One region of the Rhizobium sp. BR 249 genome, then DNA from elsewhere that is predicted to be linked to it. Evidence: predicted binding sites of a transcription regulator. Region 1 holds the regulator's gene; the other holds the start of a gene.
What was found. The regulator LexA, encoded in region 1, represses DNA repair genes until DNA is damaged. The targets are predictions, from matches to a motif close to TGTTCNNNNTGTGTTCNG.

Region 1 (7,647 bases):
CGCTTCGAAACCGGGATGTAGTCGCGCTTCGGTTCGCCGACATAGAGCTGGCGCGGACGGCCGATGCGCTGTTCCGGATCTTCGATCATCTCGTTCCACTGCGCGATCCAGCCGACGGTGCGGGCGAGCGCGAAGAGCACGGTGAACATGGTCGTGGGGAAGCCCAGCGCCTTCAGCGTGATGCCGGAGTAGAAGTCGATGTTCGGATAGAGCTTCTTTTCGATGAAATATTCGTCGGTGAGCGCGATGCGCTCCAGCTCCATCGCCACTTCGAGCAACGGATCGTCCTTGATGCCGAGTTCGCCGAGCACTTCATGCGTCGTCTTCTGCATGATCTTGGCGCGCGGATCGTAGTTCTTGTAGACGCGGTGACCGAAGCCCATCAGACGGAACGGGTCGTTCTTGTCCTTGGCGCGGGCGATATATTCCGGAATGTGATCGACCGTGCCGATTTCCGTCAACATGTTGAGCGCTGCTTCGTTGGCGCCGCCGTGAGCGGGACCCCAGAGGCAGGCGATGCCGGCAGCGATGCAGGCGAACGGGTTGGCGCCCGACGAACCGGCGAGGCGGACGGTCGAGGTCGAAGCGTTCTGCTCGTGGTCGGCATGCAGGATGAAGATACGGTCCATGGCGCGCGACAGAACCGGATTGACGACATATTCTTCGCACGGAACGGCAAAGCACATGCGCAGGAAGTTCGACGCATAGTCGAGGTCGTTCTTCGGGTAAACGAAGGGCTGGCCGATATGGTATTTGTAGGCCATGGCGGCAAGCGTCGGCATCTTGGCGATCATGCGCAGGCTGGCGACCATGCGTTGGTGCGGATCGGTGATGTCTGTGGAGTCATGATAGAAGGCCGACAGTGCGCCGACGCAGCCGCACATGACGGCCATCGGATGCGCATCGCGGCGGAAGCCGGTGAAGAAGCGGCTCATCTGCTCATGCACCATGGTGTGGTGCGTGACGCGATAATCGAAATCCTTCTTCTGCGCGGCCGTCGGCAGTTCGCCGTAGAGAAGCAGGTAGCAGACTTCCAGGAAGTCGCCGTGTTCGGCGAGCTGCTCGATCGGATAGCCGCGGTGCAGCAGGACACCTTCGTCGCCGTCGATGTAGGTGATCTTCGATTCACAGGATGCGGTCGAGGTGAAACCCGGATCGTACGTGAAGGAGGCGGTGTTCTTGTAGAGTGCACCGATATCGATGACGCTGGGGCCGATCGTGCCGCTTTTAACGGCCAGGTCGACTGATTTGTCACCGATTTTTATTGTAGCGCTTTGATCCGTCATGCTGATCCTCCGAAATGTCGGTAGCGCCATAAAAGCGCCATAGGGGTTAAGCGTCCTCATCGATAGCTATATGATCGCGAAGCTAATGCCAAGTTACCGTGATGGCATTTTGTGCATTGCGGCATCACCTTTTAGGCACTGCAGCGATGAGCGGCGTGCATAGCGGAAGCCGATGATTCGACTGGTCTTTTGGTGTTCGCGATTTTCCCTCGTATTTCAATCGATTATCCTTGCAGGATTTGATGGGAGGCTGCATTCTGGCTGCCTTGGCGGGTGGTTTTCGGGCGGTGCATGCAGGGGTTGAGGACAGTCGAATTGCGGCCGGAAACAGGCGCTGGAGCCGCCGATGCCTCGGGTTTTGCGCCATCTGCGGTGCGGCCGGCAAGGACGCAGTCGGCGACGCCATTGCGCCATCGGCTGCCGGGCGCGGCTCGACGAGCGTTGCGTGCCGGCCTCCGCATGTTGGGCGAAGAGGCGGACCACGGAGGACTACTGCTGTTCTCACCGGTCTTCCTCGGCTCGGGAGCCGCCTTCTGGTTTCTCGCGGCATCGGATTTTCCGATTGTTACGTCGCTGATCTGCCTGTCGGTGCTGATGGTCGCCATCCCCGTCATCGGCAGCGGCAGGACGGTCTTGCGGGCAACGCTGCTGGCGCTCGCACTTGTGGTCTGCGGCATGCTTTCGGCGCAGTTCGAGACCTGGCGAGCCTCGACCGTAATTCTTGATTCCGCCGTGACGACGACGATAACCGGCCGTGTCGAGCGGCGTGAGGGCGACGATCGCGGGCGATGGCGCTACATTCTTGCCGTCACCGCCACCGAGGCGCCAACGCTGAAACGGCCGCCGGAGCGTGTCACGGCGATCGCCCGCGGAGCGGACGCTTCTTTCGAGATCGGCGACATCATTACCGGCAGGGCGCGGCTGACGCCGCCGGCAGGGCCGGCGCTTCCCGAACTCAACGATTTCTCCTTCGGCGCCTATTTCGACGGCATCGGCGCAAACGGCTACTTCTATGGTGCACCCGACAAGGTCGATGTGCAGGCGGGGCCGCAGGCCGCGGCATCGACATCGGAAGCGCTGCTCGAATGGCTCTACCGGCTGCGCAGTGGCATCGGTGATCGCATAAGATCGGTCCTGCCCGGCGACACCGGTGCGTTTGCGGCCGCCCTCGTGACCGACGAGCGGCGCGCCATCTCGAATGAGACGACGGAGGCGCTGCGCCAGTCCGGACTTGCCCATATCATCGCCATATCGGGTCTCAACATGGCGTTGTCTGCCGGCATCTTCTTCGTCGGCTTTCGAATGCTGCTCAGCCTCTTTCCCGGTATCGCCCAGGCCTATCCAACGAAGAAGATCGCCGCCGGCGGCGCGCTGCTCGCCGTTACCGCCTATTTTCTGATCTCCGGCTTCGCCGTCTCGGCCGAACGCGCCTTCATCATGATGGCCGTCATGCTGATCGCCGTCTTCTTCGACCGGCCGTCGATCAGCCTGCGCAATGTCGCGCTGTCCGCGCTGGTCATCATTGCCATCTCACCGTCCGAGGTATTGGGTCCGAGCTTCCAGATGTCCTTTGCCGCGACGCTGGCGCTGGTATCGGGTTATCAGCTCTGGAAGGATCGGCGCGTCCGTGAAAATGCCTTTCTGAAACTGCCGATCGTTCGGCCCTTCGTTGCGGTCGGAGGCTTCTTTGCCGGCGTCTTCCTAACTTCGTTGATCGGCGGCTTTTCGACCGCGCTCTTTTCGATCGAGCATTTTCATCGCCTGACGGCTTACGGCTTGCCGGCAAACCTCGCGACGATACCCATCATCTCCTTCATCGTCATGCCCGCCGGCCTGTTGGCAATGCTGCTCATGCCTTTCGGTCTGGACGCACTGCCCTGGAAGGTGGTCGGATTTGGCCTCGACCTGGTGATCGCGGTCGCAAAGACGGTTTCCGGCTGGGGTGGCGGCATCGGGATCGGCCGTTTGCCCGGCTGGTACTTCGCTGTTGCCGTTGCCGGCTTCCTGCTCATGACGCTCTTGCGCACGCGCCTGCGCCGTATCGGCACCGCCGTCATGACGGCTTCGACGCTCGTTTTGCTTGTTCTTCCATCCGCCCACTCGCCGGACCTTGTCATTTCGGAGGATGGCGGTCTTGTCGGGATCGTTGAGGCCGCAGCCATGGCCTCCACTCGCGAAAGGCCGCCGAATTTCATTTTCGATCAGTGGCAGAGAGCGCTGGTCCTGCCGACCCATCATTCGCCGAAGATGCTGGATGGCCCCGCTATCCCCGAGGCAGACGATCGGCGTCTGCAGCTTTCCCCGGATCAGCGGGAGGAAGCGAGGAGCGCGATGCAGGCGGCCGCGGCAAACGGCGAGGCCAACCGCTTTTCCTGCGTTAAGAAGGCCTGGTGCATATCGCGGCTGGCAAATGGAAAAGTCGTAACCGTCATCGACAACGCCGCCTATCTCGGCCCGGCCTGCGATGTGGGCAATATCGTCGTGACGCCGGTGCGGCTGCGGTTCGACCGCTGCCGTTCACGCGCGACGCTCTTCACTGGCGAGACGCTGCGCCGGACCGGTTCCGTCGAGTTGCGCTTTACGGATGACGGTCCGCAGACCGTCACCGCATTCAGCACGCTGTCGCGGCCGTGGATGCGCCATCGCGCTTATGATTGGCGCAGCGGGAGTTTTGCCGAATCCAGCCCGCCCGGTGTCAATGATAGCGGCGAATGAGGCCGACGAGCTTGCCCTGAACCTTGACGCGATCCGGCCCGAAGATACGGGTTTCGTAAGCCGGGTTGGCCGCTTCGAGCGCGATGGAAGCGCCTTTGCGGCGGAAGCGTTTGAGCGTCGCTTCCTCGTCGTCGACGAGGGCCACGACGATGTCGCCAGGGCTGGCGGTGCTCCCATTGCGAATGATCACGGTGTCGCCATCGAAGATACCGGCGTCGATCATCGAATCGCCTTTGACCTCCAGCGCATAGTGTTCACCATTGCCGAGCATATCGGCCGGAACCACGATGTCGTGGGTGTTGTTCTGGATCGCCGAGATCGGAACGCCGGCGGCGATGCGGCCCATGACGGGCACGGAGACCGAGTTGCCGTTGTCGGCGACGGGCTTTGCAGGAGCGGGAGCGGCGACCGGCTGGGGCTTGCCGAGGCTGCCTTCGATGACGCTCGGCGAAAAACCGCGCCGGGGCTGGATGCTGGGGCTGTAGGCCTCCGGAAGCTTGATCACTTCGAGGGCGCGGGCGCGGTTCGGTAGGCGGCGAATGAAGCCACGCTCCTCGAGCGCCGTGATCAAGCGGTGAATGCCGGATTTCGAGGCGAGATCCAAGGCATCCTTCATCTCGTCGAAAGACGGTGGAACGCCGGATTCCTTCATGCGCTCATGAATGAAAAGGAGTAGCTCCTGTTGTTTGCGCGTGAGCATCGACGTCAGACCCCGTGATTGAAACAAATCCAGAACAGACACTATATGTTCCATATGTGTTCCGCAAGTAGCTAAATTTCCGTAAAACTTCCCATCAACTCGTTGCGATTTTTATTTTCATTTGCGGGATTTGGCAGGCAAGTCTTGAATTGAGAGTGCGCTGTCGCACATCTCTTGCCATTTCAGGGAGAGGAACCGATGAACGAGCATGCCAAGCCGCACCCGCTGGATCATGTCGTGCTGCCGGTCGTCAATATCGATCTTGCGCGCGAGAGGCTCGGCAAGCTCGGTTTCACCGTTGCCGCCGATGCGCGCCATCCCTTTGGAACGGAAAATGCCTGCGTCTTCTTCGCCGACAAAACCTATCTGGAGCCGCTCGGCGTTGCGAGCGTCGAGGAGAGCGAGGCATCGGCGCGGAAAGGCAATGTCTTCACCGCCCGCAACCAGGCTTTCCGCTTCCGCTGCGGCGAGGAGGGGCTTTCGGCAATCGTCTTCGCCACCGAGAATTCCACCCTCGATCATAAGAAGTTCGCCACCAGGGGATCGAGCGCCGGCGAGATGTTGGAGTTCAGCCGGCCGATGAAGATGCCGGATGGTTCGGAGAGCGTCGGCAGCTTCAAATTGGCCTTTGCGGGCGATCTGCGCGCGCCCGATCTCTTCCTGTTCACCTGTCAGCGCATCAACCCGCTGCCGGCCGATCGTGGTGCGCTGGAGAAACATGCCAATGGCGTCACGGGAATTGCCGAGGTGGCGCTTTCAGCCCCGGAACCAGCGGCCTTCGGCGCCTTCGTCAGCCTTGCCGCGGCGCAATCGGCAGTCGAGAAAACCGGTTTCGGCGTCAATATCGCGGCATCGAATGCGAGAATCAGCCTGATGACGCCGGAAGGGCTTGAGGCCTATTTCGAGATCGCCGTCTCATCCGCCGAGCGCGGCCTGCGGGGCCGGGCAATCCTCTTCAATGTCGCCGATCTTGCCGTGACAGAAGCGCATTTGGCTGCTAACGGGGTGACCTACACGCGCAAGAACAATCGCATTCTGGTGAAGCCCGCGCCCGGTCAGGGCACGCTCTTCGCCTTCGAGGAACCACGATGAGCTCCAATACCAATTCCGAAGTCAAGGTTGGCGAAGGCAACGGCCAGGTCACCTTTTCCAATACCGGCCGCCTGTCCTTGATCGCCGGCCCCTGCCAGATGGAGAGCCGGGATCATGCTTTCATGATGGCCGGCGCGCTGAAGGAGCTTTGCGCAAAGCTCGGCATCGGCCTCATCTACAAGAGCTCCTTCGACAAGGCGAACCGCACGTCGCTTTCGGCAGAACGCGGCATCGGGCTTGAGAAGGGCATGGAGATCTTTGCCGACCTGAAGAAGGAATTCGGTTTTCCGGTCCTGACCGACGTCCATACCGCCGAGCAATGCGACGAGGTCGCAAAGGTGGTCGATGTTCTGCAGATCCCGGCCTTCCTCTGCCGCCAGACCGACCTTCTCATCGCCGCCGCCAAGACCGGCCGCGCCGTCAACGTCAAGAAGGGCCAGTTCCTTGCGCCCTGGGATATGAAGAACGTCCTGAAGAAGCTCAATGCCAGCGGCAATCCGAACGTGCTGCTGTGCGAGCGCGGCGCTTCCTTCGGCTACAATACGCTGGTCTCCGACATGCGCTCGCTGCCGATCATGGCAGCGATGGGTGCGCCTGTGATTTTCGACGCGACCCATTCCGTGGCGCAGCCGGGCGGGCAGGGCGAATCCTCCGGCGGTCAACGGGAGTTCGTCGAAACGCTGGCGCGCGCCGCAGTCGCCACCGGCATTGCTGGCGTCTTCCTCGAAACCCATCAGGACCCGGACAATGCGCCTTCCGACGGCCCGAACATGGTCTATCTCAAGGATATGCCGCGGCTTCTCGAAAAGCTGCTGGCCTTCGACGCGGTCGCCAAGGGCTGACAGTCAAAAGCCTGACACGAACGTGCTGTAGCGACGACTGGATATGGACATGGAAGGGATCGCAAAGTGCCATTGTAATTTGCGCACCTTCGATTAAGACGGTTTCGAACCCCTATCACCCACCCGAGCAGGAAGAACCCATGACTGCAATCACCGATATCATTGCCCGCGAGATTCTCGATAGCCGTGGCAACCCCACCGTCGAAGTCGATGTCTATCTCGAAGACGGCAGCATGGGCCGCGCGGCTGTACCCTCGGGCGCTTCGACCGGCGCGCATGAGGCGGTCGAGCTGCGCGACGGCGGCAAGCGCTACCTCGGCAAGGGCGTCCAGAAGGCGGTCGAGGCCGCCAACACCGAGATCTTCGACGCGATCGGCGGCATCGACGCCGAAAATCAGATCCAGATCGACAACATCATGATCGAGCTCGACGGCACGCCGAACAAGTCGCGCCTCGGCGCCAACGCCATTCTCGGCGTCTCGCTTGCAGTCGCCAAGGCCGCCGCTCAGGCTTCCGGCCTGCCGCTCTACCGTTACGTCGGCGGCGCTTCCGCAAGCCTGCTGCCGGTGCCGATGATGAACATCATCAACGGCGGCGCCCATGCCGACAATCCGATCGACTTCCAGGAGTTCATGATCCTGCCGGTCGGCGCCGATACGATCGCCGAAGCCGTGCGCATGGGCTCGGAAGTCTTCCACACGCTCCGCAAGGAACTCGCGGCACAGGGCCACAACACCAATGTCGGCGATGAAGGCGGTTTCGCACCGGGCCTGAAGAGCGCTTCCGAAGCCCTCGATTTCATCATGAAGTCGGTCGAGAAAGCCGGCTACAGGCCGGGCGAGGACATCTACCTCGGCCTCGATTGCGCCTCGACGGAATTCTTCAAGGACGGCAAATACGTTCTCGAAGGTGAAGGCCGCACGCTCGAGCCCGGCGCCATGGCCGAATACCTGGCCGAACTCGCCGCCAAGTACCCGATCATCTCGATCGAAGACGGCATGGCCGAAGACGA
Region 2 (7,647 bases), on a different contig from region 1:
GCCCCTCTACCGGTCACTCGGGCTATTTACCAAGGAGTCGCTGAAAGCCACCAAACTTCAGCACATCAAGGAAGTGCTTGAAGGTCGCAGTGCCGTTCTCGACGGACGTTATATGCATGTGCACCTTGTCGCCCTCGCTTCGATCTTCGCCAAGGTAAAACTGGCGAGGAAAGCTACGAGCACCTGTCATATCTACGAAGATCGAGAGCCCAAACAATTCGATAACGAAGCCATCGTCGTGCCCCGCCGGATGAGGTCTACCTATCTCCGTAACATCAATGCTCAATGAGCCGTCAGTCATCCAGTGCCGATAATACCCGAGGATCATTACACCAGTAGGATCACGACCGAACCTCCCCAGTGCATGAATGCTCGCTTCAAGCAGGGCATGACGATATGGATCGAGAGCAATTTTTGGGTGTCGCGGAGAGATAACGAACCGGTATATGCAGATCAGGATAGCCAGCCGCAGCTTTGCTGCATCAAAGGGCAACCAAATTCCTCGGTATTTTTCGGAGGGCGGCTCTTGCAGCTGTCGGTAATGGCACCCAATCCACGCCTCCACAAACTTGATTAATGCCGCGTCATATGGCCCCAGTGCTCTGTCGCAATCCGAGCACAATATACCGGGATCGAAGAAGAGAGTATTGCGCTCTCTATCGTTTTCTCGATGGTTCACATCGAGAAAGTGAAATGCAGGATTTCTCGGGTCATCGGTAACGAACTTGCGCAAGCCGTTTGGAAACAAATGAGCGTCGCAAAGCTTCTTTACTTCACCACACAGGTGGCAGGCAGCCACGACTTTGACAGGTTTATTTCGTCTCTGAGCCAAAAGTTGACAACCTAATATTTATTGGCGCCTAGCAATGCCGCCACCGCTTAATCATGCGAACCCTGCTCCGACTGATCGACGCGTAAGATTGACAATCACTCGCATTGCTGGCGGCGCCAGCAACGGGCACTCTCTCGGCAGCGCTGAAAACTTCAGGCCTTGGCGGGTAGGCGCTTCAGCGCCGCTTTCTCTCACGCCGCAGCCGTCAATCTCTCTCCTGCAATACGATAGGAGATCGCCTCAGCCAAATGCATACGGCCAACCGTCGGCTTATCATCAAGATCGGCAAGCGTGCGGGCGACCTTGAGGACGCGGTGGTAGCCGCGGGCGGAGAATTTCATTTTCTCGGCGGCGTCGCGCAGCAGTTGCAGGCCGCCGGCGTCGGGTTCGGCGAGTTTTTCGATCATCGCAGTGGAGCAGCGGGCGTTGGTGCCGATGCCCTTTGCACCGGCGCTTTCGAAGCGCTCCTGCTGGACTTCGCGGGCGCGGGCGACGCGGCGGGCGACGTCGGCGCTGGCTTCGGCCGCCATCGGGCGGATGAGATCGGCGGCGGAGACGGCGGGCACGTCGATGCGGATATCGATGCGGTCCATCAGCGGGCCGGAGATACGGGCCTGGTAATCGCTCATGCAGCGCGGGCCGCGGGCGCAGGTATGGCCGGGCTCGCCCGCCATGCCGCAGCGGCAGGGGTTCATCGCCGCGATCAGCTGGAATTTGGCGGGATAGGAGACGCGGTGATTGGCCCGCGCGATGACGCATTCCCCGCCTTCGAGCGGCTGGCGCAGCGCATCGAGCGCCTGCGGCGTGAATTCGGGAAACTCATCGAGGAAAAGCACGCCATGATGAGCAAGCGAAGCCTCGCCCGGACGGGCGCGCAACCCGCCGCCGACAAGGGCAGCCATGGTGGCGGAATGATGCGGGGTGCGGAAGGGACGGCGGTCGGAAAGCTTGCCGCCGGTGAGCTGGCCGGCGATGGAATGGACCATCGAAACTTCCAGCAACTCGGCGGGCGAAAGCGGCGGCAGGATCGATGGCAACCGGGATGCCAGCATCGACTTGCCGGAACCGGGAGGACCGACCATCAGAAGATTATGACCGCCGGCGGCCGCGACTTCGAGGGCGCGCTTGGCGCTTTCCTGGCCCTTGATCTCGGCAAGATCAGGCAGGTTGGCGGCATTGGCGCGGATCGACGGCTCCGGCCTAGACAGTACCTGCGTGCCGCGGAAATGATTGGCAAGGGCGATCAGGCTGCGGGGCGCGAGAATATCGACATCGGCACCCGCCCAGGCGGCTTCCGCGCCGCTTTCGGCCGGGCAGATCAGCCCCTTGCCGAGCGCATTGGCGCCGATGGCGGCCGGCAGCGCGCCAGCAATGGCGGCGATCGTTCCATCGAGATTGAGCTCGCCGACGACGACAAAATCCGACAGCGCATCGGCGGGTATGGCGCCGAGGGCCGCCATCAGCGCGAGTGCGATCGGGAGATCGAAATGCGAGCCCTCTTTCGGCAAATCGGCGGGCGCCAGATTGACGGTCACCCGCTTGGCCGGCAGCGCCAGGCCGGAGGCGTGAAGGGCGGCCTGCACGCGCTCGCGGCTTTCGGCCACCGCCTTGTCGGGCAGGCCAACGATCTGCATTCCCACCTTGCCGGGCGCGATCATGACCTGGACCTCGACCGGCACGCCTTCGATACCCTGAAATGCGACCGTACTGACGCGCGCGACCATCCGCCTACCCCTTGCCCCTGCAAACTTTTACTTACCGCCCTGCGGCCTTAAGGCCAGCGGTTGCAATCTTGCATGGAAAATGGAATAAAACAAGAACGATAAAAGAACATATTCGGAGCAGTCGCCGTGACGCGGTTGTATCCGGCCACGGCAGCGAAGCGGGCGGGTAAAGGCCGCGATCTCAGCCGCGCTTGCGCTCGATCGCATCCCAAAGCAAGGCTGCGATATCGGCGCCGCCGAACTTCCTGACCTCGCGGATACCCGTCGGCGAAGTGACGTTGATCTCGGTCATGTAATCGCCGATCACATCGATGCCGACGAGCAGGAAGCCGCGCTCGCGCAACGCCGGGCCGATGCGGGCGCAGATCTCCTTTTCGCGCGGCGTCAGCTCGGTCGCCTCGGCGCGGCCGCCGACATGCATGTTGGAGCGGCTGTCGTGCTCGGCCGGTACGCGGTTGATCGCGCCGGCGAATTCGCCGTCGACCAGGATGATGCGCTTGTCGCCCTTGCGCACGTCGGGCAGATATTGCTGGGCGATGAAGGGCTCGCGGAAGAGCTGGCCGAACATTTCGAGCAGCGAGGAAAGGTTGCGGTCGTCGCGGGTCGAGTGGAAGACGCCGGCGCCGCCATTGCCGTAAAGCGGCTTCAGGATGATATCGCCCATCTCGTCGCGGAAGCGGCGGATTTCGGCCGGGTCCTTGGTGATCAGCGTCTTCGGCATCAGGTCGGAAAATTCGGTGACGAAGATCTTCTCCGGCGAATTGCGCACCCAGGCCGGATCGTTGACGACGAGCGTCTTCGGGTGGATGCGCTCGAGCAGATGCGTCGAGGTGATATAGGCCATGTCGAAGGGCGGATCCTGGCGCAGCAGCACGACATCCATGGTCGAGAGATCGACGCGCTCCGGCGCGCCAAGCTCGAAGTGATCGCCCTTGACGTCGCGCAGCACCATCGGCTCGACGGTGGCAAAGAGCTTGCCGTCACGGAAGCTCAGCCGCTCGGGCGTATAGTGGAACAGCCTGTAGCCGCGCGCCTGGGCTTCCAGGCTCATGGCGAAGGTGGAATCGCCTGCGATATTAATGCCGGCGACATGGTCCATCTGGACCGCTACATTGGTGATCTTGGCCATTTCCGTCCCTCGCTGAATGCCGGACAGATGTAGGTCGGCGAGATATCAAACGCAACGGCCAATCGGGGCTTCCGATCGGCCGTTATCCATGCTCGCATCTGCGGATCAACGCGTTTCGAGGATGCGCATCAGCCGGCCGCGATAGCTGTCGAGAATGACGGCGAGCACGATGACCGCACCTATGACGATCGGCTTGATGTTGTCGTCGGCACCGAGCAGCTGCAATCCCGTCGACAGCACCTGCAGAATGCAGGCACCCACCAGCGTGCCGATGATCGAGCCCTTGCCGCCGGAGAGGCTGGTGCCGCCGATGATGACGGCGGCGATGGCATTCAGCTCGTAGCCGATGCCGGCGACCGGGCTGCCGACATTGAGGCGGAGCAGATAGACCATGGCTGCGATGCCGGCGGTCAAGCCGGAGATCGTGAAGACCGCGATCTTGTATTTTTTCGGCGCATGGCCTGACAGCCGCACGGCCTCTTCATTGGTGCCGATCGCGAAGACGAAACGGCCGAAGACGGTATAGCGCAGCACGAACCAGCCGATGAGGACGACGACGATGGCAATCAGGAAGATCGAGGGGAAGATGCCCCAGAAGATCAGGTTGCCGAAATCGACGAAAGGCTGCGGCAGGCCGGTGATCGTGGAGTTATCGCTGACCACGCGCGCCAGGCCGCTCGCGACGTTCAGCATGCCGAGAGTGACGATGAAGGACGGCAGCTTCCACTTCTCGCAGATCCAGCCGTTGATGGCGCCAAGGGCGGCACCCGTGCCCATCGACGCGAGGCAGGCGAGAACGATTGCCTGCCATGGCGAAAGCGCCGGATTGATCATGATCGTCGCGCCGATCACCGTGCAAAGGGCAAGCAGCGAGCCGACCGAAAGATCGATGCCGCCGACGAGGATGACGAAGGTCATGCCGGCGGCAAGCACGGTGTTGATGGCGATCTGCACGAAGATCTTCAGAAAGTTCTCCGGCGTGGCGAAATAGGGCGCCGTCGCCGAGAAAAACGCCAGGATCAGGATGAGGGCAATGGCGACGCCCGCTTCCTTCATCGAGATGCGGATGAGCTTGTCCCAGAAGCCCATCTCTTTCGCCTCGGTCTGTTTTTCAATGCTGGCGGACACGGCTGTACTCCTTGTAGGCGAGCGAAAGGATCCTGCTCTCGTCGAAATCTTCCCGGACTATTTCACCTGATATCTTGCCGTCGGAGAAGACGATGATGCGATGGCAGATGCCGATGAGCTCCGGCAGATCGGAAGACACGACGAGGACACCCTTGCCCTCGGCCGCGAACTTCCACAGAAGCTCATAGATCTCGGCCTTGGCGCCGACGTCGATGCCGCGGGTGGGTTCATCGAAAATCAGGACCTTGGGACCGCGAAACAGCCATTTGGCGATGACGACCTTCTGCTGGTTGCCGCCGGAAAACGTCCTGACGGCCTGGCGGATGGACGGGGTCTTGATCCTGAGCTCGCGCACCAGGCGCTCGGCGTGACCATCCTCCGCCTTGCCGCTGATCAGGCCATTGCGGGAGATCTTGGCGAGATCGGTGATGGTGGCGTTTTCGGCGCAGCTCATGTCGAGCATCAGGCCCTGCATCTTGCGGTCTTCGGTCGCGAGACACAGCCCGGCCGCAACGGCATCCTTGGGCGAATTGATCTCGACCGGTTCGCCGTTCAGGCGGATTTCGCCGGCTGCCTTGGCGTCCGCGCCGAATATGGCGCGAACCGCCTCCGTCCGGCCGCTGCCGACGAGGCCGGCAATGCCGACGATTTCTCCCTTTGCCACGGAGAAGGACAGTTCCGGGCTGTTGCGCGTCACCTTCAGGCGGGAAACGCCGAGCGCCTCGCCGGATACGGCGCTGTCGCTGCGGAAGACGCCGTGATCGGAAAGCTTACGGCCGACCATGAGCTCGACGATGTCAGGGATGGCAAGTCCCGACAGCGGGCGGGTGATCACGTGCTGGCCGTCGCGCAGCACCGTCACATCGTCGCCGACTTCGAAGATCTCCTCCAGCCGGTGGGAGATGTAGAGCGTGGTGACGCCTCGGTTCTTCAGGCGCTTGAGAATTTCGAAGAGGCGGTCGACCTCCTTGGAGGTCAGGGTTGCCGTCGGTTCATCGAGAACGAGAAGCTTGCTTTCGTAGCAAAGCGCCTTGGCGATCTCGACGAGCTGAAGCTGCGCGACGCTGAGGCGGCTCGCCAGCGTCGTCGGCGCGACATCGAGGCCAACCTCTTCCAGGAGTTCGGAGGCCCTCTTGTTCATCGCCTTGTAGTTCACCAGTCCATATCGGCGCGGCAGATGCTCGAAGAGCAGGTTTTCCGCGACCGTCAGGTTGGAAAGCGGATGCAGCTCCTGGTGAATGACGCGGATGCCGGCCCTGAACGCCTCCAGGGGCGAGGACGGATGATATTGCTCGCCATCAAACAGGATGTGGCCGTCATCCGGCCGGAAGACGCCGCCGAGCAAATTGATCAGGGTCGATTTTCCCGCGCCGTTTTCACCGAGAAGAACGTGCCCCTTGCCGCGGCCGATCCGCATGGAAACATCCTTGAGCGCCACGACGCCGGGGAAGCGCTTGCCGATTCCTTCCAGCTTCAGGATGTCGTCATCTGGTGCGTCTGACACGTCGGCCTCATGCATGGTCTGTTCAATTCGGAATGTTGCAGCGCCGTTTATGCGTAAAGGGACACGCGGCGCACGTCCCGAGGCCGAAAGCAGGCCTCATCGGGAGCGGTTGGCGCCAGCCATCGGCCGGCGCCTCCTTTACCTTGCAGTCGGCAATCCCGATTATTTGAGATCGGCTGACGTGACGAGCTTGACGTCGGTCTTGACCCAGCCGGTGAATTTCTCGCCGGCAAGTTCACGCATACCATAGTCGATGCCCATGACCGCCATCTGTGCGCCATACTGCTCGACGGTGGCAAGCATCTTGCCATCCTTGATCAGCGGCTGCACCGGCGGAATGTTGTCGAAGCCGACAACCTTGATCTTGCCGGCCTGGCCAGCGGCATCGAGAGCCTTGACGACGCCCAGCGCCATGGAGTCGTTGGCGGCCATGACGCCTTGAATATCCTTATACTTCGTCAGGAAATTCGTCATGACGGTGTTGGCTTCTTCCGTCTCCCAATGGGCGGTCTTGCTGTCGAGAAGCTCGAGCTTGCCCGTCTTGACGGAATCCATGAAGCCTTCCTTGCGCTCCTTGGCATTGTCGGCCTCGGGGTTGCCCTCGAGGATGACGACCTTGGCGCCGGGGCCAAGATCCTTGGCCAGCGCATCGCCCGCGAGCTTTGCGCCTTCCTTGTTGTCAGGCCCGAAGAAAGCGAGATCGATCCCGGCCTTCTTCTTGGCATCGGCATCGAGCGGCACGTCGATGTTGATGACCTTGACGCCGGCCTTCACAGCTTTTGCCAGCGGGGTCGCCATCGCCTTGGAATCGGCGGGCGCCACGACGATGATGTCGTATTTCTGGGTGACGAAGTTTTCGACGGCATCGACCTGCGCGGCGAAATCACGCTCGTCCTTCATGCCGACGGCCTTGAAATCGAACTTGTCCTTGTTCTCGGCCGCATATTTGTCGGCGCCGGCCTTCATCTGCTTGAAGAACTCATTGGACAGAGACTTCATGATCAGGCCGACCTTCGGCTTTTCGGCCGCAAAGGCGGGCGATACGCCGCAGGACAGCGCAAGCACCAGGGTACCGGCGAGGCCGAGCTTCAATGCGGCACGGCGCGGCGCACTGGCCAAGACGGATTCACGCTTCATAGATTTGGACATTTTTTCCTCCCGAACGGCTCTGGGCTCAGCTCCATCTGAGTTGCCCTCGGTAATGAACCGTTTCCAACATCATCTGGGTAGCACGCCCTCGAAAATTGTCAAGTCGCCGATCGGAGGCCAAACTTTGCCCGGAATTGACATGTTCGAGGTATTTTACAAATATTGCGATGAACCGGTTCCA

Region 2: QD408_RS01185 (YifB family Mg chelatase-like AAA ATPase) is a predicted target of LexA. The motif match lies at 2,659-2,676, and genes of this name have one in related genera.

What each region holds. Positions count from the first base shown of each region.
Region 1 covers NZ_JARWKX010000022.1:35,379-43,025, reverse strand. Annotated here, with positions in the region: gene gltA (citrate synthase) at 1-1,286, opposite strand, end outside; gene QD408_RS20040 (ComEC/Rec2 family competence protein) at 1,578-4,001, shown strand; gene lexA (transcriptional repressor LexA) at 3,982-4,701, opposite strand; gene QD408_RS20030 (VOC family protein) at 4,900-5,793, shown strand; gene kdsA (3-deoxy-8-phosphooctulonate synthase) at 5,790-6,635, shown strand; gene eno (phosphopyruvate hydratase) at 6,776-7,647, shown strand, end outside.
Region 2 covers NZ_JARWKX010000001.1:241,258-248,904, forward strand. Annotated here, with positions in the region: gene QD408_RS01180 (hypothetical protein) at 23-832, opposite strand; gene QD408_RS01185 (YifB family Mg chelatase-like AAA ATPase) at 1,024-2,556, opposite strand; gene gshB (glutathione synthase) at 2,738-3,685, opposite strand; gene QD408_RS01195 (ABC transporter permease) at 3,791-4,813, opposite strand; gene QD408_RS01200 (sugar ABC transporter ATP-binding protein) at 4,797-6,332, opposite strand; gene QD408_RS01205 (sugar ABC transporter substrate-binding protein) at 6,480-7,466, opposite strand.